DNA from 2 places in the Thioalkalivibrio sp. ALE9 genome. Region 2 is predicted to be linked to the other one. Evidence: riboswitches for the same ligand, from Rfam matches in the RefSeq annotation. Region 2 holds a riboswitch; the other holds the start of a gene.
The links. Region 2 has a riboswitch for cobalamin ahead of D106_RS0100790 (TonB-dependent receptor domain-containing protein). Riboswitches for the same ligand answer to the same signal wherever they lie in the genome.

Region 1 (9,262 bases), on a different contig from region 2:
CCGCGGCATTCGTACGGGATCCCGACGGCAACGCCATCGAGCTGATCGAGGACGGTGCCTGAATCGGCCAGAGAGAGTCGCCTCATGAGCGACGCGCGCTACATCCTCGCCCTGGACCAGGGCACGACCAGTTGCCGGGCCATCCTGTTCGACCGCGCGGGTACGATCGTCGGCGTGGCGCAGAAGGATTTCGCCCAGATCTATCCGCAGCCCGGCTGGGTGGAACACGACCCGATGGAGATCTGGGGTACCCAGATCGGCGTGGCGCGCGAAGTACTGGAGACGCGCGGCATCAAGCCCTCCCGACTGGCGGCGATCGGCATCACCAATCAGCGCGAGACCACGGTGGTATGGGACCGCGCCACGGGGGAGCCGATCGCCAATGCGATCGTGTGGCAGGACCGGCGTACCGCCGCGTTCTGCGACGGACTGAAGGCGCAGGGCCTCGAGGGCCTGCTGCGCGAGCGTACCGGTCTGGTCGTGGATGCCTATTTCTCGGCCAGCAAGCTGCGCTGGCTCCTGGATCACGTGGACGGGGCGCGCGAGCGCGCGGAACGGGGCGAACTCGCCTTTGGCACCGTGGACAGCTGGCTGATCTGGAACCTCACCCGCGGGGAACGTCACGTGACCGATGTGACGAATGCCGCGCGCACCCAGCTGTTCAACATTCACACCCTGGAATGGGATTCCGAGCTGCTGGAGCGGTTCGGGGTCCCGCGCGCGATGCTGCCCGAGGTGGTGGACTCGAGTGGCGTGCTGGGCGTGACCGGCGCCGAGATGTTCGGCGGCGCGGAGGTCCCGATCGCCGGCGTGGCGGGGGACCAGCATGCGGCCCTGTTCGGCCAGGGCTGTTTCGAGCCCGGCATGGCCAAGAACACCTACGGGACTGGCTGTTTTCTGCTGATGAACACGGGCGATACGCCGGTGGAGTCCCGGTCCGGTTTGCTGACTACCCTCGCGTGGTCGCTGGATGGCCAGGTGGAATACGCGCTGGAGGGCTCGATCTTCATCGCCGGGGCCGCGATCCAGTGGCTGCGCGACGAGCTCCACCTGATCGATGCGGCCGAGGATTCCGAGTACTACGCGGGCAAGGTGCCCGACGCCGACGGGGTCTACGTGGTGCCCGCGTTCGCCGGGCTGGGTGCCCCGTACTGGGACATGTACGCGCGCGGCGCCATCTTCGGCCTGACCCGCGGTACGCGCAAGGAGCACATTACCCGCGCCACGCTGGATGCGCTGGCCTACCAGACGCGCGATGTGATCGATGCCATGGCGCAGGATGCCGGGATCGGGCTGAAGGCGTTGCGGGTCGACGGCGGGGCCGTGGCCAACAACCTGATGATGCAGTTTCAGGCCGACATGCTCGGGGTGCGGGTGGAGCGCCCGGCGGTGACCGAGTCCACCGCGCTGGGGGCCGCCTGGCTCGCGGGGCTGGGGGTCGGCTTCTGGACCCGTGACGAACTGAGGCAGAAGGGCGCCCTGGACCGGGTGTTCGAGCCGCAGATGGAGGCGGCCACGCGCGATCGCTACTACCGGGGCTGGAAGAAGGCCGTGAAGCGCACGATGGGCTGGGCGCGCGAGGACGACAGCGACTCGACGCCGTAGCGGGTGATGGTCTGGGGCCTTGCCGACGCGGGCGGGGGCTTCGCGGGCAAGCCCGCTCCGACGGTGATCTGGGCCGGGCTGCCTGTCGAAGGCATCGGCCCATCTGCAGCCCCCTGTGGGGGCCGCCTTGGCGGCGAAGCCCCTGCCAGGCCCGGATTGGGCCCGGGGCTCAGTCCATGCTGGCCGGCTCGGCGGCGAGCTGGCCGGACTGGTAGTCGCTGATGGCCTGTTCGATCTCGTCGGAGGTGTTCATCACGAAGGGGCCGTAATGCGCGATCGGTTCGCCGAGCGGCCGCCCCTTGAACAGCAGCACGCGGGCATCCTGCTGGGCGATCAGGTGGATCTGGGTCTGGCCGCTCCACACACCCATCTGGCCGGTTTGCAGGCCGATGAGCTCGCCGTCGAACACATAGGCCAGCACGCGGTCCTCGAGCTGCACGGCGAGCGACAGGCGATAGCCGGCGGGCAGCGTCAGGTCGGCCATCGCGGCGCCTTCGCCAATCTGCGCCAGCGGGCCCTCGGTATCCCCGGCACTGGTCTGCCAGGATCCGGCAATGGCCTTGAAGCGCAGCGGATCGTCGTCTTCCGGCAGGTGGCGCATTGCGTCGGCGTGCACGTCGCGATAACGCGGCGGGTCCATCTTGCGCCGGGCGGGCAGGTTCACCCACAACTGGAAGCCGTGCAGGCCCTCGCTGTCGAGCAGGGGCATCTCGGAGTGGATCACACCGCGGCCGGCGCTCATCCACTGGGCCTCGCCGGCCTCCACGCGGCCCTGGTTGCCCATGGAGTCCTCGTGGGTCAGGCCGCCATGGACCAGATAGGTCAGGGTCTCGAAGCCGCGATGCGGGTGGGCGGGAAAGCCGCCGATGTAGTCCTCGCGCGCGCTCGCTTTGAGCTCGTCCAGCATCAGGAAGGGGTCCAGCCCGCCACGAAAGTCATGGATGCGCCGAATCTTCACCCCGGCCCCGTCCTGGGTGGGATGGGAGGTCTTCACGCTGTCCGGCGGTGTCGGGTTCATGGCGTTCTCCTTCGCAACAGGTCTGCACCATACCGACCATGAAACGAAAAGAAAATTGCATCGTTTCCCGTCATGGGGCCTTTTGTCAGGCGGTGGACAGATCCCAGGAATCGGCAAACGCCTCCAGGCTCTCGATGAAATCGGGATCGTGTTCCTGACGGTTGATGGTCAGGTGCAGGACGACGGCCTGCGGGTCGGGCGGGTGCCCGGTGGTCAGCGTCCAGGCCAGGCCGTTGGGGCAGTCGGGCAGGGACAGGCGCACGCCACCGTTGATGACCTCGCGGTGCACCCGGAACTCGCCCCACAGGCAGTAGACCACGCCGGCATCGGGACCGTCGTCCTGGATCAGCGTGTCGATGGCATCACTGTGAGCGGGCAGGGCGGGGACGTTCAGCCGCCGCTGCAAGGTTTCGGCATCCAGGGTCGCGGGCAGATTGCGGAAGAATTCCATGGCGGTCACTCGTTGCGCGGCAGGAACACGGGCAGGCCGTCGACCTCGCCTACGCTCAGGCGCTGGTTGTAGAGGCGTTCCAGGGCACTGGGCACGAGCATGGTGGCGGTCGGGCCCCAGCATGCCTGGCCGTCGGGGAACAGCAGGAGCAGATGGTCGCAGTAGCGCGCGGCCAGGTTGACGTCGTGCAGGACCAGTACGGCGGCCCGGTGCGCCTGGGCAACGATGCCCTGCACGCGGTTCAGCACGGCGACCTGGTGATGCAGGTCCAGCTGACTGGTGGGCTCGTCCAGCAGGAGCAGGCTGGGGTCCTGGGTCAGCACGGTGGCGATGGCCAGGCGCTGCCGCTCGCCCCCGGAGAGCGTGTCCACCATGCGGTGCTCCAGGTCGGAGAGGTCCATCTCCGCCAGGGCGGCCCGGGCGCGGGCGTAATCCTCGGAGGTCTCGATGTCCCAGGGGCGCAGGTAGGGGTGCCGACCGATCAGCGCGGTCTCCAGCACCGTCGCGGGGAAGCCGTCGTGGTGGGTCTGGAAGACCAGGCCGATGCGCCGCGCCAGTTCCGCGCGGGGCAGGCGGGTGATTGCCTGGCCACGGACCTCGATGGTGCCGGCGCGTGCGGTCCGCAGGCCGGCGAGCGTTTGCAGCAGCGTGCTCTTGCCCGCGCCGTTGGGGCCCAGGATGCCCCAGCACTGCCCGGGGTCGACGGTCAGTTCCAGCGGGGCGCCGGGTGCGCGCCCCGGGATGTCGATCACCAGGTCGCGGGTGGCAAGCAGCGTATCCGGGCCCGGCTTCTGGTGGACGCTGCGCGCGCCCAGGCCCGGGGCTTCATGCGGCCGGCTGTGGGCGGGGGCGATGGGTGGACGGGGTGCCATCAGCGGCTCCGGTACAGCAGGAACAGGAACACGGGGACCCCCAGCATCGCGGTGATTACGCCGACCGGCAACTGCTCCGGGGCGATCATGGTGCGGGCGAGGGTGTCGGCCAGCGTCAGCAGGATGCCGCCGCCCAGCGCGGAGGCCGGCAGGATCACGCGCTGGTCGTTGCCGAAGACCAGGCGCAGCATGTGCGGCACGATCAGCCCGACAAAGCCGACCGCGCCGACCTGCATGACTGCGGTCGCGGTGATCAGCGCGGCGGCGACATAGATGCTCCATTCCACCGGGCGCACCGCCACCCCGAGTGCCGCGGCCTGCATCGGGCCGCGCGCGAGCACGTTCAGCGTGCGGCCCAGCGGCAGGGCGAGGAACACGACCAGCACCAGCAGGATCCAGGCGGGATAGGGGTTGCGCGCGTGGGACACATCGCCCATCAGCCAGTACAGCATGCCCGGTAGCTCGGCCGTCGGGCTGACTGCGAGCAGGAAACTGATCATGGCGCCCCAGCCCGCCGCGACCACCACGCCCGTCAGAAGCAGGCGCGTGGGGGTCCAGCTGCCGGTACCGTGTGCCAGGCCGAACACGATCACCGTGGACAGCAGGGCACCGGCGAACGCGGCCAGGGAGACGGAAAACATCGACAGGCCGGCGAGCATCGCCAGCAGGGCGCCGACGGAGGCGCCGCCGGAGAGGCCCAGCACGTAGGGATCGGCCAGCGGGTTGCGCAGCAGCACCTGCATCAGCGCGCCGGCCAGACCCAGCAACCCGCCTGCGGCAAAGGCCGCCAGGGCGCGCGGCAGGCGCAGCTCCAGCACCAGCGTGTCGTGCAGGCGGCTGCCCTCGCCGAGCATCACCGCCAGCAGGTCGCCGGGCGCGATCGCGACACTGCCGAAGGCCAGCGCGATCAGCACCGCCAGCAGCGACGCCGGCAGCAGGACCGCGGCGGCAAGGAGGAAGGCGCGGGTCACGAGGGGTCAGTCCACCCGGCGGAGTCGGGCCCGCTCGAGCTCCTCGCACATCAGGCGGGTGCCCTCGGCGATGCGCGGGGTATGGCGCTGCAGCAGGGACGGCGGGATGAAGAACAGGTTGTCGCGCTGGACCGCGGTCATGTCCTCCCATTGCGTCCAGGCGATGACCCAGTCGGGCCGATCCTCGCCCATGCCGCCGCCAATGATAACCTCCGGGTCGGCCTCGATGACCGCCTCGCGATCCATGCGCGGGACCAGCCGGTCCAGGTGGCCGAACACGTTCACCCCGCCGCACAGGCGGATCGCCTCGCTGATCAGGTGGTCGTCGTTCACCGTCATCAGGGGCTGTTCCCACACCTGATAGAACAGGCGTACCGGGTCGCGCTCGGCGTAGTCCTGGCGAAGGGTGTCGATCGCCTCCTCGAAGCTTCGCACCGCCTCGTCGCCCTGCGTCTCGGTGCCGGCGAGCTGTGCCATGCGGCGCATGCTGGCGGACACGCCATCGAAGCTGCGGGGCTCCGACACGTAGACGTGGAAGCCGAGCTCGCGCAGGTGTTCGATCTGGGATTGCGAGTTTCCGCTGCGCCAGGCAACGACCAGGTCCGGATCGAGCTGCACGACGCGCTCCATATCGATGCGGCTGTAGCCGCCCACGCGGGGAAGCATCTCCGCCTCCGGCGGGAAGTCACTGTGCTGGGTCGCGCCCACCAGCTTGTCGCCAGCCCCGACGGCGAACAGGACCTCGGTGATATGCGGGGCGAGGCTGACGATGCGCTCGGCGGGTTGTTCCAGCCGGACCTCGTGACCGTCGTCGTCGGTCACCGAGATCGGGTCGGCCAGTGCGGGCGCGGTGCACAGCAACATCGCGACGAGCATCGCGGGGTAACGTCCGAGGGCCTTGTAATCCATTGAAAATCCGAAGGTTGTGGAATTGATTGAAGGTGGAATCGAGGGTGGCCGCGGTACTGCGCGCAAGCCGCAAAAGCGTTTCATCATAGCAGCATGGGCAAGATGGTTTGGTGCCCAAATTGGTCGGGGGCGCGCCGAACGCGTATCATACGGCGGCTTGAATCAGGTGCCTGCAATGCGCAGGTGAAACGGGAAGCCGGTGCAAATCCGGCGCTGCCCCCGCAACGGTAAGTGAGCGGCGAACCACACCGCAGGCTTGGCCACTGTGCCCCCACGGGTCACGGGAAGGCGTCTGTGGCATCGGCAGCCGCCGACGCTCGCAAGCCCGGAGACCGGCCTGGTGATGACGCATCCTGCGATCGTGCGGCGGGCAACGATCGAGGGCACGGGCACCATCTGCGGTGCCCGTTCCTTCGTGGTTTCGCCGTGCCGTCGCCCCGACGGAAACGCATGACGAACCCAGACCCCAAACCGACAGCAGAGCATCCGAACGCGTTCGCCTCGGCCGAGCGCGAGGCGGTTTATCGCGTGATCGGGGAACGCCGCGACATGCGCCATTTCCGTCCGGATCCGGTGGATGGCTCTACGCTGCGCCGGCTGCTGGAGGCCGCCCACCGCGCGCCTAGCGTCGGGTACATGCAGCCCTGGCGCTTCCTGCGGGTAACCGACCCGGCCCTGCGCGAGGCCCTGCATGCCCACGCCGCGGACGAGCAGGCCCGCACCGCCGAGGCCTGCGGGGAGCGCGCGGCGGAGGTGCACCGCCTGAAGCTGGAAGGGATCCGCGAGGCGGGGGAGTTGCTGGTCGTGGCCCTGACCGACGGCCGCGAACGCTATGTGCTGGGGCGGCGTACGCTACCGGAGATGGACCTGTGCTCGGCGGCCTGCGCGATTCAGAACCTGTGGCTGGCGGCCCGCGCGGAGGGGCTGGGCATGGGCTGGGTCTCGCTGTTCGATCCGGACTGGCTGGCGCGGCAGCTGGACATGCCGGAGGGCGGCTATCCGATCGCGGTGCTGTGCCTCGGCCATGTGGAGCGTTTCTACGAGCGGCCGATGCTGGAGACCGCGGGCTGGGATCGCCGGCGGCCCCTGGAAGAACTGGTCTTTCAGGATCGCTGGGGCGTGCGCGGCGAGCTGGCAGCCGCCCCGGATGCGGCAGGCGCCGGAAACGGGGCGGACGAACGGACCGGATCCGACAGCGCATGAGCGCTTTCCTGATCCTGATAGGCGCCCTGATCCTCGATCGCTTGTTCGGCGATCCGCGGCGATTCCACCCGCTGGCCGGGTTCGGTCGGCTGGCGGCCTGGGCCGAGGCGCGCTGGCATGCGCCCAGTCGCCTGCGCGGGGCGTTGCTGCTCGCGGCGTTGGTCCTGCCATGGGTGGCGCTGGCCGCTCTGGGGGCGTCGCTGGCGTGGGGCTGGCTGCTGTCGCTGGCGATCCTGACCCTGGCGATCGGCTGGCGCAGCCTGGACGAACACGCAGAGGTGGTCGCGCGGGCCCTGGAGACGGATGATTTGCACGGTGCCCGCACGGGCGTGGGGATGCTGGTCAGTCGGGACACGGAGGCCCTGGACGTGCGCGGGGTGAGCGGGGCGACCATCGAGTCGGTCCTGGAGAACGGCAACGATGCGCTGTTTGCCACGATCTTCTGGTTCCTGGTCGCCGGGGCACCGGGCGTGGTGGCCTACCGGCTGGTCAACACCCTGGATGCGATGTGGGGGTACCGTAACGAGCGGTATGCCACGTTCGGCTGGGCGGCCGCGTGGCTGGATGACGCCATGAACCTGATCCCGGCGCGTCTGACGGCCCTGGCCTATGCCCTGGCGGGGCGCGGGCGGGACGCATTGCAGTGCTGGCGTGAACAGGCCGCCGGATGGAAGAGCCCGAATGCCGGGCCGGTGATGGCCGCTGGGGCCGGTGCGCTGGGCGTGGTGCTGGGCGGCCCGGCGCCCTATGGCGGCCAGCGCGAGTGGCGCCCGCGCCTGGGCATGGGCCGCCTGGCCGATGCCGCGGGCATTCGTCAGGCGGTGGCGCTGGTGGACCGGGCGCTGGCGATCTGGATGGCATTCATCGTGGTGGGGGTGATTGTCGTTGTCCTGTTCTGATCCGCAGAAGGCTCCCATGCCCGAACCCCGGGCGCTCGTGCAAGTGCACGGGGGTGGTGTGCGCCAGGCAGCAGCGCGCTACGGCATTCCGGCAACAGAGTGGCTGGATCTTTCCACCGGCATCAACCCGCATGGCTATCCCGTGGGCGAGGTCCCGCAGCGGGTCTGGGCGCGGCTGCCGGAACCGGAGGACGGGCTCGAGGCCGCGGCCGCTGACTATTACGGCACCGCGGCGCCTTTGCCCGTCGCGGGCTCGCAGGCGGCGATCCAGTTGTTGCCGGCGCTGCGCTCGGGTACGGCGCGCGTCGGCATCCTCGAACCCAGCTACAACGAGCACGCCCGGGCCTGGCGGGAGGCCGGACACACGGTACGCCCGCTAAACGGCGAGGCGATCGCCGCGGCGCTGCCCGAGCTGGACGTGCTGGTGCTGGTCCACCCGAATAACCCGACCGGGCAGTGCTTCGAGCGTGCGGACCTGCTGGCCTGGCATGCGGAACTGGCGGCGCGTGGTGGCTGGCTGATCGTGGACGAGGCCTTCATGGATGTGACGCCGGGGGCCAGTCTCGCGCAGGACGCACCGCGCGAAGGCCTGGTGGTGCTGCGTTCTCTCGGCAAGTTCTTCGGGCTGGCGGGCGCGCGGGTCGGGTTCGTGATCGCCGACGACGCGATGCGCGCGCAGCTGGCCGCCCGGCTGGGTCCGTGGGGTCTTGCCGGACCTTCGCGCTGGATTGCTACCCGGGCGCTGACCGACCGCGCCTGGCAAGCCGAGACTCGGAGCCAGCTGCAGGCGCGCGGCCAGCGCCTGGCGGAACGGCTGCGTGCGCACGGGCTGGCGCCCACCGGCGGCACCGCGCTGTTCCAGTGGTGCCGGGTGGATGATCCCGCGGGTTGGCAGGACCATCTGGGCCGGCAGGGCATCCTGGTGCGTCGATTCGATGCGCCCGGGAGTCTTCGGTTTGGCCTGCCGGGTGACGCGGCCGAGTGGCAGCGTCTCGAAGCGGGGCTGCAGCGGGCATGACGGGCACGACGCTGATGGTGCAGGGGACGACCTCGGATGCCGGCAAGAGCGTGCTGGTGGCGGGGCTCGCGCGGGTGCTGCACCGCCGTGGACTGTCGGTGGTGCCGTTCAAGCCGCAGAACATGGCGCTGAACAGCGCCGTCACCGCCGATGGCGGCGAGATTGGCCGGGCCCAGGCCCTGCAGGCCGCCGCCTGCGGCCTGGAACCGCATACGGACATGAATCCCGTACTGCTCAAGCCCAGCTCGGACCAGGGCGCGCAGGTGATCATCCACGGGCGGCCCGCGGCGGAACTGGATGCGCGGGCCTATCACGA
Region 2 (9,262 bases):
CGGGCCGTCACGGGCGAGCGCCGGCGAAGTTCCTTGCCAGTCTCACGATCTTCGGCGTCCATCAGCGTAAGGGAAGCGCGAGAAGCCCAGCGCGGGCTTTCGTAACCCGCTTCCAGCTCGATTCCCTGAATACGTGCTTCATCGATGTTCTCAGCCCGAAATGCAACGGGATCAAAACTGATCATCTGATCCAGTTCCGTGCGGAAGACGGCAGCATCGGCATAGTAGGCCTCGCGTGTGTAGCGCGCCCCGATTTCGAGGCTCCGCGAATCCTCCGGCTCGAGGTCGGTATTACCAAACCCGGGGAAGTACAGGTCGTTGAAAGTCGGCGCCTTGAACGCAGTGCCGTAGGACGCCCGCAGACGCAGCGGGTCGGTCATCTGAAAGCCCCAGGCCACTTGTCCCGTGACCTTGTCACCAAACTGTTCGTTGTCGTCGTAGCGCAGGCTGCCTTCCAGGTCGTGGCGACCCATGTCGACCTGAACAACGGAATACGCTCCTAGGTTGTAGCGCGAATCCTCGTCGTAAACGGTATCGCTCGCCACACGATCCTCGTAGGCGTCGATACCGGTGATGACGAGGATATTGTCCGCAACCACAATGTCGTTGCGCCAATTGACCATATCGCGACGGGTATCGAACTGGGAAAAGAATTCCCCCTCAAGAAAGTTGTCCGATTCGTCGCGACTGTGCCCTGCAGAGAGCTCGGTGTCCCAACGCTGAGTGACGGGAATTCTCACGCCGGCGCGAAGCGCGGCATGGACGAAGTCGGATTCATCCGGCGAGAAGATCGAGCCACTGTCGAATTCGGTCGTGCCCTCCGAATAAAGAATATTCCCGAAGAACTCGACGCCATTATCCAGACGGTGCGAGACCTTGGTTGCCAACGAGGTGTTGTCGTAGCCATCCCGCTCGTCGTCACCGACATCGTCCTGCACATTGATGCCGTCGGTCGCGAAGTGGCTGAGCGAGAAACTGTAGTTCGTGCTCTCGGTACCACCCGCGACACCAACCCCGGCCTCGCGGGTATTGAAACTGCCACCGCCGACAAACGCGTTGACTTTCGGAGGCCCTTTGCGGCCTTCGCGAGTGAAAGTCTGCACCACGCCACCAATCGCATCGGAACCGTAGATGCTGGTGCGCGGACCGCGCACGATCTCCACCCGCTCGATCTCCTCCGGTGGCAGGAACTGCCAGCTTGCGCCACCACTGGTGGCCGACCCCATGCGCACGCCGTCGATCAGAAGCAGGGTGTGGTCGGAGCTTGTCCCGCGGGTGTAGACGGAAGTTGTCTTGCCGAAGGCGCTGTTCTGGGAAGTTTCGATCCCGGCGCGGCCCTCCAGCAGATCGGTGAACTGCTGGGGCTGCAGGCGCTCGATCTCTTCGCGGTCGATGATGGTCACCGAAGCGAGCGTCTCGTCGACGGTCTGCGCGATGCGAGAGGCGGTGACCTGGACGGTTTCCAGGGTCTGCGCGTCGTTGGTATCCGGCGTATCCGCCAGAGCGGGACTGGTGGCCAGCAGGATGGCCGTGGAAAGTGCTGTGCGTTTCATGTCGTCCGTGTCTCCCGGCGAGCCGCCCGCACGCCGTTGATTCGTCGGGATCGCGCGAACAGGGGGAGACAGACACGAGGGGGATCGGCCTCAACCGGCTAACGGCCAGGCCCGATCATCCGCCTCGCATGCCCGCCGCATGCCGCGCGATCATTCCCTGGCCGGTCTCCGGGCTGACGAGCGTTCCGGTGCGGCGCCTTCCCGAACCTTATGTTCAGTGGCACTGGCCGCGACCATCAGGGACCGTCGGACGGTCCCTCGCTCGATCACCGTTGCGGGGGCAGCGTCGGTTTCGCCCGCGGCTCCCGAGGACCCGTCTGGACTCACCGAACTTCCCGTTTAACCCGCCAGGTCGAGCCTGGCCGGGCACCGGGGAACGCGGCGAACACTACACAATTGGGCGCAAAATTACCAGCCGGGGGAGACTCGATCTCGCACAACCGGAACCGTCGAACCAGGCCCGTCGCGACGGATCATCAGCGGCGGCGCCGCTCCTCGGCGTGGAGATAGCGGGTCCCGCGCTTCAGCAGCAGGCCCCAGGTCTTGTCCTGCAGCATGGCGTCAAACTCGGGCGACCGCTCGGCGCGCAGTGCCACGGGATGCGACTCGTCCCCGGCATGCGTTGCCAGCATGTCCAGGCGCTCGCGGTTGGCGCCGTACTGCTCGACCAGGAAATCGCGCATGGAATCGCTCAAAGGCAGGTGATAGATACGCGTGAGGCGCATCGCCAGCCATTCGGCCATGCGCCCGAGATCCTGGCGGACCTTGCGCACCATGGCCGAGCCCAGACCCGCCTTGGCATCCGCGCTCATGCCCACATACAGCCCCCCAAGATACGCGGCCGGGTTGGCGTAGATGGCGCGCTGGATGCTCGGGTTGGTGAGGTCCACCAGCGGCTCCAGGATCAGGGCCAGTTGGATGCCGATGCGCTTGGCCGTCTCGGCGTCCAGCGCCGCCCCCCCGAAGTAGAACAGGTCGCCTTCGCGCTGGATCTTCAACTCCTTAAGGAAGTTGCAGAAGTCGTTGGCCAGCTTCAGCTTCTGGTCATCGGTCAGCTCGATCAGCTCCTCGCTGACCCGGATACCGCGCACACTGCGCTTGAACCAGCGCTTCTCGCCCCGCTTCTCCACCTGGGCGCGGCGCAGGGCCTCCCAGCGCTCCACCGCATTGGCGTAACGGCTCTGCGCCTGCATCAGCTGGTCGCGCGCCTCGCGCAGGTCCTCGACCCGACGCAGTGCCAGCCCCAGGAGCTGGCCTTCCGGCGAATGCTCGTCGGGTTCCCGATCCTCCAGGGTACGCAGTGCCTCCAGGACCTGGCGCCCCAGGTCGGTTACGGGCTCGCGCAGGACCTGCGGGTCCAGCCCCGAGGCATCGCTCTGGGACAGCAGAATACCGAGCGAGCGCAGGCGGCTGACCACCCCGGCCTGCGCCACGCGAAAGCGGTTGCCCTGGGACTCCAGTCGATCCAGGGCGGCCCCGAGCTGCCAGCCACCGGACCATTCGAAGCTCAGGCGCTTGATCTGGCGCCCGTTCACGAGCTCGAACGCGAGCACGAAGATCGCCTGCACATCGTCGAGGGTGCACCGGGCCAGGTCGTCGGCATCGGCGGCGGAAAACAGGCGGTCCAGGAACTGGTCCACCCGGCGCACGCCATCGTCCTGGGTCGGCGCCACGCCGCGCAGCCGATCGCGCAGCAGGTCGGCGACCTCCGGGGCCTCGTGGTGCAGCTTCTCCAGGGCCGCGAGCCGGGAATCCTCGGTCGCGCCCACCAGATCGCCCACGCGCGAGCGCAGGCCCAGGCGGCGATAGACCTCGATCTGCTCCGCGGCAGCCGCCAGGCTGGTATCGCCGGTCATCTCGCGTACCGCGACGGCCACCCCCTCGGGCGAGATATCCACCTCGTGAAGCAGCACCTCGGCCGCCTTGCGCCGGCGCATATCCGGTGCGAGCTCGCTCATGGCCAGATCACGGGTCACGAACAGCAGGTCCGGCAGCAGGTCGATCGTGTTGCGCAGCTGCTCGCGCGACTGTTCCTGGCGTTTTCCGCGGGTGGCATCGGCAACAAAGCGCGCCACCAGGCCGATCACCCCGAACAGCAGGGTGTAGACGGCAAAGAAGATGAAGTTCTGTGCCGGGGCGGCATGCCCGAAACCGAGAAAGTACCCGCCCTGCATGGCCAGGAACGTGACCGGTCCCGCCGCCCACAGCAGCTGGAGGAAATTGAGCGACCAGGGGACGCGCCGCGCGGTGGCCGCCACCTCGGTGATGCGGCTGCGGCCGGCCGCCTCGATCAGGACGTTCTCCTGCGACGGCCCGACGGCCTGCGGGTCTTCCTGACCCGGTGCCTCCCTGCGTTTACGAAAGCGACCGAACACGCGCCCCTGCTCCGGAATGGATGGTCACCGCCGGCATGGCCGCAACGTCCCCATTAGTGTAGGGAAAGTACGTTCGGTTCGCGCGCTCCGGGCCCCGTTTTCGCGCCGTTCCCGGCGCATTCGGCCACCCCTCAGGCCGCGTTGCTGCGCCGTGCCTGGGCCTCGCCGGGCGGGATCGAGACCACCTCGGAGGCATCGTCGCGATAGAGGTAGTCGCGCGTAAGCGGCACCGCGTCCTGCTGCTTGGCCATCTGCACGTGGAAGACCACCTGTCCCCACCAGCGGAAGGTCCCCTCGCAACTGGCCAGATAGAACTCCCACATGCGGCAGAAGCGCTCGTCGAAGCGCGTCACGGCCTCGGCCCGGACCTTCTGGAATCGGCGGTACCACTCGGCCAGTGTCTCGGCATAGTGCAGCCGCCAGAACTCGATATCCGTGGTGTACAGCGGGGTGGGTTCCAGCGCACTCATCACCTCGGACAGCGCCGGGGTGTACCCGCCCGGAAAGATGTACTTGCTGAGCCACGGGTTGGAGGTGCCCGGCGGCTCCTGCCGCCCGATGGTATGCAGCACGGCGATGCCGTCGGGCGTCAGGAGGTCGTGTACCCGCTGGAAGAACGTACCGTAGTTGGGTGTGCCGACATGCTCGAACATGCCGACGCTGACAATCCGGTCGTACTGGTCCTCGTGCTCGCGGTAGTCCTGGTAGAGAAACCGCACCCGGTCCTCCAGCCCGCGTCGCCCGGCCTCCTCCCGGGCCACCCGCAGCTGCTCCCGGGACAGTGTCACGCCGTCGACCTGCACGTCCGCGTGCTCGGCCAGATGGAAGGCCAGGCCGCCCCAGCCGCAACCGATATCAAGGACCCGCATGCCGGGTTCCAGGCGCAGCTTCCTGCGCAGCATCGCGCACTTGGCCTGCTGCGCTTCCTCCAGCGTCATATCGGGCCGCTCGAAGTAGGCACAACTGTAGAACATGCCCTCGTCCAGGAACTGGCGATAAAGCCACTCGTCGACATCATAATGATGGGCGATGTTCTGATAGCAGCGCGCCACCTTGTTGCCCTGCTCGATCAGCGCCCGGAGCATACGCACCGCCGGATTGACACGCTGCTGGAACATCGGCGCGAAGTTGCGCATAGCCACATCCAGGAACACCTGCAGGCCCTCGGGGCCAGGCGACCACATGCCGTTCATGTAGGTCTCGCCCAGCTGGAACCCCGGATCGCGACCGATCTTGCGCAGCGCCGCCCGGTCATGCAGCTGCATCGCGATCTCCGGCGTACCGCTACCGAAACGCTGCTCGCGGCCATCCGGGTGCCGCAGCACAAAGGTCCCGTAGCGCATGTATTGCTCGAGTAACCGCTCGATCATCTTGACCCCTGTCCTTGTCTCGGCGGCCCGTGCGCAACGCGTGGGTTCCAGGCCGTTGCCGCGCCACCCAATGTAAACTGAGTCTAAATATTGTTATCTCGCGTTGTCCATGCCTGATGCCGCGCGCGGTGAAGTGGGCGGCCGGCGCCGCTTCGAGACCCGTAATAACCCCGACCCGAATCACCTGCATTCCACAGGGACAGTAGCGCATTCCCGAGCGTGATGGCAGACCCCGAAAATCCCTTTCCCCAATTCCGAAAAAACGGCTACCCTGCACTCATGACGCTACGACCCACCCAAGCCTGTCAGCACTGCACCCTGCGCCAGCTCTGCCTGCCGGTCGGCCTGCCGCAGGACGAGCTCTGGCAGCTCGACGAGATCGTCCAGCAGCGCCGGCCGATCGCCAAGGGCGCGGCCCTGTTCACCATGGGGGCCAAGTTCGACGCGCTGTATGCGGTCCGCACGGGGGCGCTGAAGACGGTGCTGATCTCCGATGACGGCACTGAACAGATCACGGGCTTTGCCCTGGCCGGCGACCTCCTGGGACTGGACGCGATCCATTCGGGCAAGCACCCGGTGAGTGCCGTGGCCCTGGAATCCACCAGCGTCTGTGCCGTGCCCTACGGGCATGTCGACGACCTCGCCGGGCGCCTGCCCACGTTCCGCCAGCACATGATGAGCGTGATGAGCCAGGAGCTCGCGCAGGACGAAAGCCTGCATGCGCTGCTTGCCCAGCGCACGGCCGAGCAGCGCCTGGCGACATTCCTCGTGGGGCTGTCGGAACGCCAGCGCACTCGCGGCCTGTCCCCCGAGCGGTTCTACCTGCCGATGTCGCGCGCCGACATCGCCAACCACCTGGGCCTGACCCAGGAGACCATCAGCCGACTGTTCACCCAGCTGCGCAACCAGGGCGTAATCAGCCTGCACACCCGCGACCTCGAGATCCTGGAGCCCGAGAGTCTGCGGAACACCGCCGGGGTGACGTTCACCTCCTCCGCCGCGAGCAGTGCCTGAATCCGGAGGCACCCCGGAGGAGCCGTCGACGGACTTCGAGGCCTTCTGGCGCTTCGCCGGAACCCTCTGGGCCAACCCCGATGCACGCGCGCGCCTGCTGCGCTGGCAGGAGGACTTCGGGGTGGATGTGATGCTGGCGCTGTTCGCCCTGTGGTACCCCCGACCGCTGACGACCTCTCAGTGGCAACGGCTCGCGCAAACCGCCCGCCGCTGGCAGACCTCAGCCACCGGACGCATCCGCGCCCTGCGCCGCCAGTTGCACACCCCCGAGCGCGACACGCTCTACCGCGCGGTACTCGCGCTCGAACTCCAGAGCGAGCGCCTGGCGGGCCTGCAACTGCTCGCGCAGGCCCGCCAGCTCTCGACGCCGGATAGCCGGTCCCACGCCGTGAACCACCGGCGCCGACTGCACACGCTGTTCCCCGCATTGCCGGAGGCCGAGATCCGCGACGCGCCACACACTCCGGATGGGTGTTCTCAATAGCGTGTCCACGCAGGGACGTACGTAGCGGCATGCCGGCTGCATGCGCTGGCGGTTCCGGCTATCCTCCCCGGCATACAGACCCTACACGGCAGGATTCATGTCCGACGATCTGCGCACCCAGCTCCTGAAGACGGGGCTGGTGGACGAAAAACAGGTTCGCAAGGCCAAGGCGCAAAAGCATCAGGCGCAAAAGGGCAACGCGAAAAAGAAGAAGGACCGCAAGACCGGCCCCGAGCCCGGCGTGGCCGAGGCGCGCAAGGCCGAGCAGGCCGAACGCTCGCGGCAGAAGAACCGCGAACAGCAGGAGCGTGCCGAACGCCGCGCCCGCCACGCGCAGATCCGCGAGCTGGTCAGCACCCACCTGGCGCCGATCCCCACGGGCGATGCCGCGCTGGACTATCACTTTCAGCAGGGGGGGCAGATCCGTCACCTACCGGTGACAGCGGATCTGCAAAAGCGCCTCGCCGACGGGCGCGCCGCGATTGCGGGGCTGGATATCCGACCGGAGAAGGGCTTCCGGGTCATCCCGCGGGAGACAGCGAACCGCATCCGCGAGCGCGATCCGGAATGGCCGCTGGTGATTCCGGCCGAGGATGATGCGTCGTCCGAGCCCGACCCGGACGACCCCTACAAGGATTACGTCGTCCCCGATGACCTGATGTGGTGAGGGCAAGGGGCACGCATGGGCAGGCGCCCCCGCGGGTCCGTCAGTCCGTGGTGCGCTTCACGTCCGCGGCCGGCATGCCGGACTGCTGCGGACGCCGGGCCTCGTCACTGGACATATCCTGAGGGGTTAGTCCCCCCTCCCCCAGACTCTGGGGTGCACCCACCGACTCCTCCTCCGGCGCGCCGTTGCCACAGCCCAGGGCCAGCAGGCCCACGGCGGTCAGTCCGATCACCAGGGGGGTCGCTCGCTGAATCTCTCGCATCGCTATCGCTCTCGGGTGTTTTCAGGTCAAAGCGTGCAAGCCCGCGGCCCGGCGCGCAAGCGCCGGCGTGAAGATCACGGGCTTGGCACACGCCCTTGAGACCCGCCTGGCTGCGGATTCGCTGTCAGACGGTCCCGACCGGCAGGATGCGGGTCCCGGCCTGGCCGTCCAGGATATCAGCGGCATGCCCCAGCGCACCGATCCCGACCCGGATGCCGCCTTGCGCCGCGCGCCGCGCCGCCTCCATCTTCGGGCCCATGGAACCCGCGGGGTAGGCCGCCGGCTCCACGGCCGTGACCAGCAGGGCCTTCAAGCGCCTAGCGTCCGGCGTGCCCCAGTCCATATAGACGCCGTCGACATCGGTCAGCATCAGCAGCCAGTCGGCCTCGACATGCGCGGCCAGACGGGCGGCCGTCAGGTCCTTGTCGACCACAGCCTCGATGCCCTGCAGGCGCCCGGCCGCGTCGCGCACGACTGGCACACCCCCGCCACCGGCGCAGATCGCGACAGCGCCACTATCCACCAGGGAGCGTACTGCCTCCATGCCCAACAGGCGCTGCGGCTCGGGCGAGGCTACCACGCGCCGCCAACCCTCGCCGTCGGGCGCGATATCCCAACCGCGCTCGTCGGCCAGCGCACGAGCACGGGCCTCATCCCAGGTGGGGCCGATGAATTTCTCCGGATGGCCAAAGGCCGGATCGTTGGGGTCGACCTCGGTCTGCGTCAGCAGGCTCGCCACCCGGTCATGCCCCAGTGCGTTGTGCAGCTCGCGCGCCAGGATGTAGCCGATCATGCCGTGGCTCTCGGCGCCGACAACGTCCAGCGGCCAGGCGATGCGATCGCACTCCGCCTGATTGGCCAGCAAGCCAACCTGCGGCCCGTTCCCGTGGGTGACGACCACCTCGTGCTCGCGCGCCACGGCGGCGATCGCCTCGGCGGCCTGTTGCGCGTTGCGCTGCTGGGCCTCGGCCGAGGGGGTCTCGCCACGTTGCAACAGGGCGTTGCCGCCCAGCGCGATCACGATGCGCATGGCGGTCCTCCGGGGGATTTGGTGGGTGTCAGGTCCGCGGCAGGGTGACGCCGCGCTGCCCCTGGTACTTGCCGCCGCGATCCTTGTAGGACGTCTCGCAGACCTCGTCGGACTGCAGAAACAGCATCTGCGCCACACCCTCGTTGGCGTAGATCTTGGCCGGCAACGGCGTGGTGTTGGAGAACTCCAGCGTCACGTGGCCCTCCCACTCGGGCTCCAGCGGGGTCACGTTCACGATGATGCCGCAGCGGGCATAGGTGGACTTGCCCAGGCAGATGGTCAGTACATCGCGCGGGATACGGAAGTACTCCACCGTGTGCGCCAGGGCAAAGGAGTTGGGCGGGATGATGCAGACATCCGACTGCACATCCACGAAGCTGCCCTCGTCGAAGCCCTTGGGATCGACGATGCTGGAATTGATGTTCGTGAAGATCTTGAAATGATCCGAACAGCGAACGTCGTAGCCGTAGCTGGAGGTGCCGTAGGACACGATCCGCTCCTCGTCGC

Region 1: linked by a shared signal. The riboswitch ahead of bluB (5,6-dimethylbenzimidazole synthase) and the one ahead of D106_RS0100790 (TonB-dependent receptor domain-containing protein) in region 2 are both predicted to bind cobalamin.

The regions. Positions count from the first base shown of each region.
Region 1 is NZ_KB898134.1:8,586-17,847, reverse strand. Features, by position in the region: gene D106_RS0112255 (VOC family protein) at 1-62, shown strand, start outside; gene glpK (glycerol kinase GlpK) at 85-1,605, shown strand; gene D106_RS0112245 (pirin family protein) at 1,775-2,623, opposite strand; gene D106_RS0112240 (hypothetical protein) at 2,709-3,074, opposite strand; gene D106_RS0112235 (ABC transporter ATP-binding protein) at 3,080-3,946, opposite strand; gene D106_RS0112230 (iron ABC transporter permease) at 3,946-4,917, opposite strand; gene D106_RS0112225 (cobalamin-binding protein) at 4,924-5,826, opposite strand; cobalamin riboswitch at 5,974-6,182, shown strand; gene bluB (5,6-dimethylbenzimidazole synthase) at 6,277-7,029, shown strand; gene cbiB (adenosylcobinamide-phosphate synthase CbiB) at 7,026-7,928, shown strand; gene cobD (threonine-phosphate decarboxylase CobD) at 7,945-8,946, shown strand; gene D106_RS0112205 (cobyric acid synthase) at 8,943-9,262, shown strand, end outside.
Region 2 is NZ_KB898122.1:155,705-164,966, reverse strand. Features, by position in the region: gene D106_RS0100790 (TonB-dependent receptor domain-containing protein) at 1-1,553, opposite strand, end outside; cobalamin riboswitch at 1,695-1,942, opposite strand; gene D106_RS0100785 (hypothetical protein) at 2,030-3,928, opposite strand; gene D106_RS0100780 (cyclopropane-fatty-acyl-phospholipid synthase family protein) at 4,060-5,298, opposite strand; gene fnr (fumarate/nitrate reduction transcriptional regulator Fnr) at 5,578-6,312, shown strand; gene D106_RS0100770 (DUF2390 domain-containing protein) at 6,305-6,796, shown strand; gene D106_RS0100765 (DUF2058 domain-containing protein) at 6,894-7,463, shown strand; gene D106_RS0100760 (hypothetical protein) at 7,504-7,725, opposite strand; gene D106_RS0100755 (carbamate kinase) at 7,850-8,755, opposite strand; gene dcd (dCTP deaminase) at 8,784-9,262, opposite strand, start outside.